DNA from 2 places in the Viridibacillus sp. KH_047 genome. Region 2 is predicted to be linked to the other one. Evidence: predicted binding sites of a transcription regulator. Region 2 holds the regulator's gene; the other holds the start of a gene.

Region 1 (3,431 bases), 690 kb from region 2:
GCTTAGATACTAACTCTGACCCTATTTGACCGCACGCACCGGTTATCATAATTTTTTTCATTTTAAAATCCTCCTCACCCAATAAACATTTGTACTTCCAGAAAGAGCATTCACCTAGAGATTACAAATGTATTTCTAGAAAACACAAATAACAACAAAAATACGTTGATTTATCAATGTTTTTAATAATTCGATTATACAATGTATATTTCTAAAACACAATAATCGTTTTTTCGCAAAGGACAGTTTGTTTACGATACAATTATTTTTTGTTTATTTTATAATAAACAAAAGGAGTGGGATCGATGCATTTATTTAAACTAACTATGATTTATTTGGTCGCCATCATCAGCTGTACATTCCTACTTATAATGGACTTACCTATAGTCGTAGTCTTTTCCTTACTATTTATGTATGTCTTCGCTCTCACAATGTTCCCATACTGCAACACTTTGTTTTGGTCTAACAACCTTAGCAAAATGGACCGCTTTATAACAAAGCATAAAACAAAACTCGCATTTGCTTACCCATACGCGGTTGCACATGAAAGCTTAACAGAGCAAAAGTTAAGCGTACAAAAAATACTAAGCAGTTATAAACAACAGGATTCACAACACAATTATCGCTCTTTGCTAGCTACTCTGGACAAAGATTTTGAAACTGCTTTAGTAGAAGCAAAGCAACTTCAAAAAGAACCTATTCGTAGCTACACTATCGCCCATATTGAAACTTTACTCGGCCACTTCGAGGTAGCAAGATCACTCATACCCAACCTAAAAAAGGAATGGATGCCACACGCAATTGAAAGTTTAATCGCCTATGAACAGCAAGATTTCCAGACATTCGAAAAAGAAGCACATGCAGCTACCACAAAAGTAAGAGGGATACAAAAACATTTTTTGTTTTATTCTTTTAAAGAAATGAAGGAAAAATTAGAGGCAAAATAAAAAACCACCCGGGGGAGGGTGGTTTTTTAAGGATGGAATTTTTACATTCCAATGGGGAGTTGGTATAGTATTGGGCATTTCGAGTGGGTTTTATACATTTTTTTAAAATTTAATTGTTTTAGTTGTGACTATCTCTTTAATTAATGTAAACTCCACTTTTTTCACATGACTTTTAAGATTTAAATCATTTAACTTTTCCCGTATATCTGTCAAATAACCTTACTTAGCTAATCCATGTATAAACTTATTTACTAAACAATACCGAGGACTCTGCGTTACTATTTATTTACTCATTTAACATTAACTACATAAGTATTTGCAACCAAATCATGCAGAGCTCGTTTTTGCGGGTGGAATGCGGCGATTAAGTAGCCAAGACAGAGTAGAAGTCCACTAAAGATTCGAGCAATATTTCGAATGATGCTACGGAAAATAGAGATTGTATCACCGTTCGTATCAACAATTTCTATGCCTAGCACTTTTTTTCCGACGGTCCCTCTCCATGGCGTTGCTGGTAGTCCGACAAAATATAATATGCCTACGATAATGAGAATCCAGCTATATAAAGGGTAAGTTGATAGATATAGTTCATCACCAAATATCATTTCCGATATGACACCTTTTGGAACTTTTAAAACGACACCAATTAATGCTATCGCCACCATAACGACAGCGCTATCAATAATTGTCCCTAAGAAACGGATCCAAAATCCTCCATAATCCACTGCCACTTTCCCCTTTCGCTTTTATTAACTCACGTACCCATCATTAGTGTATGATACACCGCTTCACATATTGAGCATTTGTTCTCCAGGATATAATACGTGAAATTCCAGTTTAATAAATTCATATCAAGAGTTTTTTTTATTAACCCCTATATTAACAATGATTTTATCATTGTTAATATGTTTTCTTTGATATGCATCTATCTTGATTTTATTATAAGAACTAAGTTACAATAACAGAACAAACGTTCTTATTTATAAGGAGAGATAAATATATGTTGAGGGATCGCGGAAATAAAAAATGGAGTACTTCTATCATGTTACCGGAACATGTAGCTTTGTTGAGAGAATGGCAAGCAAATAACGATGTCCCCAAACCTATAATTGATGAGCAAAAGTCTGAAGAGATAAATTTCATAATTCAAAACGCTTTAAATAATAAATTGAAACTTGAAGTCCAATACTATTCAAATAATTCTCTTAAGATCATTAAAGGTATTATTGATAAAATTGACTATTTAAACAAAAAAATTTCTATTGAATCCTCTTATGATGGGCTTTTATGTATAAAGTTCTTTGATATTATAGATGCAACTATTGAAGAATAAATTACTTCAAGCTCAAAATATATTGGTGAGACAAGAGCCCCTTATTTAAACTACAAATTCACTTCTTGATGGAAATAGAAAAGGCTTACTTAGCTGTTGATTAACATTAACAGTAAGTAAGCCTTTTTTACAAAATTAACCAAAAAAAGCGTCAACGATTACCCTTCTATAATAGATGAATATTATTTAAACTTTAACAATCGTAAGGCATTTAAAATAACAATTAATGCTGCACCCGTATCGCTTAATACCGCGATTTGCCTCTTCAAAAAAATTTCTATACTATTTTATTTGGAGTTCTTGGAAAACAAGAAAATCATACTAATAGTTATTAATGTGAAAGCGATTAGTGCTAAAAAAGGAATTGTAATAAAACCTAACCAATTAATATATTCAGAGCTACAGGGAACACCGCTCACACAAGGTTTGATTCCACCGAAGCCCGGAACTTTTTGCTCGAGGTAATGAAAAAACGAAATGAAACCACCAAGAATAGAAAGAGGTAATACAAACTTTTTCACAGAAATATCGCTTTGAAAAGTTCCGATTCCTAATATCACCACTAATGGATACATGAAAATGCGTTGGAACCAACAAAGATCACAAGGTATGAACCCTCTAATTTCACTAAAATAAAGGCTTCCTAATGTAGCAACAACGGATACAACCCAAGCAAAGTATAATACCCATACCTTCTTTTCACTTTTACTTTGAACTTTATTCATTTTTATCATCCTTAAGTTCACGATCAATTGCTTCTTTTATTGCCTCATAATCAAATGGGTCCTCCATTGCGACTCCATTGATGTTAACGGTAGGTGTTTGAGATACATGATGTTTTGTATACAAATCCTTATCTATATTTACTTGTTTCATTGTTATTTCTTGTTCAACATCTTGTTTTAGTTGTTCTAGGTTAATTGAAGGCATCTTATCTGCAAGTTCAAGTATTTTATCCGTAGTGATCCATAATCCATCATGGTTAGCTGCTGGTTGAGCATCAAACAAGGCTTTATGAAAATCCCAATAAACCTCGGGATCCTGTTTATAGACAGATTCTGCAGCCATCGCCCCTAAGATAGATTCGTTACCATGAAATAAGACATTCACATAAGAGAATTTAACATCTCCTGATAAGATATAATCTTCTA
Region 2 (3,431 bases):
TCCTGGGTGACCTGAGTTAGCCTTTTCAATAGCATCAATTGACAAAGTTCGAATAGTGTTAATTGCAAGCTGATCTGCTTGTTGAGTCATTTTAATAGACATCCTTTCTTAAGCTAAATAGTGTACTAATATATTTTAGTCAAAAATCTAATATAAAACAATGTTTTCTCTATAAATATGTGTTTAATTTAACCGATTATTCTTATTTTGTTTTTGACGTAACTTCTCAGGCGTTACTTCATTTCCCTCTGGATCGAAAACACGGACATTTTCAATCGTCTCACGCATTGAAGATCGAAATGTGTCTAAGTACTCTTTACGAAGTGCTGTTTGTTCTTTTGCTTCTTCTACAGTTAAACCTTGTGACTTTGATTTTTTAGAAAGTACACTTATACGTTGTAATTTTTCTTTTGATAACATTTATTTCTCACCTTTCATACAGACCTTAATACAAAGGTATGCAAAAAAGACCGCAAGCGCAAGCTTTTAGTCTTTATTTTTCTCTTTAAATTCCATAAATCTTCGATGAATTGTCGCTTTACTTACTTGGAAGCCCAATCCTCTCAAAGTGTCTGCAATTTCTTCAAATGTCATACCCTTCTGTCTAAGTTGAATGATTTGTTCAATTGGAACATCTATGCGATCTCTACCCTCAGGATTTCCTCGATCTTTTAAATTTTTTTCTGGCCTGTATCCGTTCTGTACAGCTCGTCTCATCCCTCTACGGATTTTCGCATTATGTAATTTACGTTGATACTCTTCGACTATCGCTAGAATTTCTAGCAACATAGCGTCCATCTCATTTAGCCGGGCGTGACCTGCGTCACTTAATGTGAAAATATCTGTATTCGTTTTTTGCAGTAAATGAAGTACCGCCATTCGGCCATTGCCACGTCCTAAACGTGTCTCATCTTGAACAAATAGTGCTGGTTGTTCATATTCCTTCACACTCTCAAGTAAATCAAGTAATCCTTCCCGATCAATATCATATCCACTATGTCGATCTGTAAAGACTTGTGCAACTTCATAGCCTTTACTCGTTGCAAATTCCCTTAACTCAATCTCTTGCCTTTCAAGCGAAGTATCTTGTGTATCTTTTTCAGTACTTACACGACAATAGAGTATTGCTATTTTTTGTTTCATTTATTATCACTCGCCACTTCTACTCCTATATTTGGAACTTTAAAATTATCATGTTCCGGAACTATTAGAGTATGCCCCGCATAAATAGTATCGTCAATTAAATTATTTTCATTTTTAACCTTTGCTATCCATTCATGGTCAGCCATTTTACCTTTATATCTATCTGCAAGAGAAATTAAAGTATCTCCGTCATGAACTTTAATTTCTTTATATGATGTTTTCCCACTATTTGCAACCACTAATATTGTTGTAAATATTACGCAAAATCCAAAAAGTAATGTAATATATTGATTTTTTTTGAACCAACTCACACTTATTCTCCCCTTTTTCGAATACCCGTTCGGAATGTATGTTCTCAATATAAACCGAACATTTGTTTTTGTCAACGGCTTTTTCGAACTTATGTTTGCACTGTTTGTTCGCTAATGCTATACTATTAATAACTTTTACATAGTATGAGATAAAGAGGTGATTGGATTGAAAAAAGTATCGAAAAGACAAGAAGATATATTGTCTTTCATCAAAGAGGAAGTTCGCACTAAAGGATACCCACCTTCCGTCCGTGAAATTGGTGAAGCAGTTGGTCTTGCATCAAGTTCTACAGTCCACGGACATCTTGCTAGACTTGAGAGCAAAGGGCTGATTCGACGAGATCCAACGAAACCTCGTGCAATCGAAATTTTAGATCAACAAGATTCTACAATCGCAAAACAAGGTGTTGTACATGTACCACTAGTTGGTAAAGTTACTGCAGGCCTTCCTATTACGGCAATTGAGAATATTGAAGAATACTTCCCTATTCCAGATTCTTATGGAACAACTGAAGATCAAATTTTCATGCTTGAAATTATGGGCGAATCTATGATCGAAGCTGGTATATTAGATGGAGACTATGTAATCGTGAAACAACAAGCAACCGCAAGTAATGGTGAAATTGTTGTAGCGATGACAGAGGATAATGAAGCAACTGTAAAACGATTTTTTAAAGAGGAATCTTATTTCCGCTTACAGCCAGAAAACTCTTCAATGGAGCCAATTATCGTAGATCAAGTTTCCATTTTAGGAAAAGTAGTTGGTTTGTATCGTAACGTATTATAAGGTACAACTATATCGGATTGTAGGAATCAGTGAAATATGGATTCTTGCAATCTTTTTTTATACATAACCAAAATATATTATTCATATATTCGCACATTTTATATAACGCAGGCCACATATATCGTTATCGTGATTTATTCTCTATTTTAGTTACTTTAAGTATTATTCGGTTACACAAAAAGAGAAATCGAAAAACAAGTAAAGAAAATCAGCAAAATAACGAATCGTAAAATTGATCCACCCCCTATTATACCTCTCATAAATGCAGACTTCGTATGACAAAGAATTAATCCAACAGTTTTCGTAAATACCACTAGGATACTTCCCAAAAACAACTATTTTTTTTATTGTTGGACAAATTGCACAACCTCTTTTCATTTTAAACCATATGTTATCAATGTAAGTCATTCGAATCGGAAAGGAGGTCTTGAAAATGAGTATTAATAGAGATGGTTGTAAGTGTGATAAGTGTGATAAGCAACATCACCATGAAAAAGAAGAACATCGTTGTAATGGTTGCGCATGTGATCAATTAAGACGATTGCAAACACAGACTGAAGTTGATGTTTTCTTAAAAGGTGGTTCGGTGTTAGAAGATGTCGTTTTTATTACCTTAGATCAGAAAAATTGTTGCGCATTCTTTAATGATCCAGAAACTGAACCTGGTTCAACACTTATCGTAGACTGCCAAGAAATTCAAGCTATTCGTATTGAAGCAAATTAATAAGTAATAACGGGTCTCTTTCTTTATGGAAGAGGCCTTTCTGATCAGCAAGAGAATCATCGGAATTTATTTAAGCGTAGGCTATCAACCGTACATAGAAAGTATTTGCCATTCGTGCATGTTGTCACCTGGACAATAAAACGTATTCACCTTCCTAAATGATTCCCCATCACGCCACTCACCCCTTCCCCTGCATATTTAACCGTCCAGCAACTTTTATGGCGTAATCTGTCGCCTTATCTCTACAAAGCCCTTTGTGGCTCATGCTTGTGTTTAGGTGTGATTCAAATTGTTGTTCCAACCTATCTGTATAACCGAAACGTTTAATAGTTCCAATGGCTATTTCTATATGATTTACTGCTCTTTCAATCTCGCTCATCTTCCATTATCTCCAATCCATTTAGCCGCTGTGTCCATTCGGCTATTTTCAACGATAATTTTGCAAATTGTTCATAACTTAGCTTTC

What was found. The regulator LexA, encoded in region 2, represses DNA repair genes until DNA is damaged. The targets are predictions, from matches to a motif close to CGAACATATGTTCG.
Region 1: the regulator LexA is predicted to act here: its motif matches at 1,911-1,924, upstream of AC3IS5_RS18525 (YolD-like family protein).

Annotation. Positions count from the first base shown of each region.
Region 1 covers NZ_CM174479.1:3,780,872-3,784,302, forward strand. Annotated here, with positions in the region: gene AC3IS5_RS18510 (L-threonine 3-dehydrogenase) at 1-61, opposite strand, end outside; gene AC3IS5_RS18515 (hypothetical protein) at 306-947, shown strand; gene AC3IS5_RS18520 (RDD family protein) at 1,238-1,672, opposite strand; gene AC3IS5_RS18525 (YolD-like family protein) at 1,948-2,280, shown strand; gene AC3IS5_RS18530 (disulfide oxidoreductase) at 2,568-3,005, opposite strand; gene AC3IS5_RS18535 (DsbA family protein) at 2,998-3,431, opposite strand, start outside.
Region 2 covers NZ_CM174479.1:3,094,937-3,098,367, forward strand. Annotated here, with positions in the region: gene tkt (transketolase) at 1-90, opposite strand, end outside; gene AC3IS5_RS15280 (DUF896 domain-containing protein) at 184-420, opposite strand; gene AC3IS5_RS15285 (YneB family resolvase-like protein) at 487-1,143, opposite strand; gene yneA (cell division suppressor protein YneA) at 1,140-1,454, opposite strand; gene lexA (transcriptional repressor LexA) at 1,621-2,241, shown strand; gene AC3IS5_RS15300 (hydrolase) at 2,675-2,965, shown strand; gene AC3IS5_RS15305 (hypothetical protein) at 3,144-3,344, opposite strand.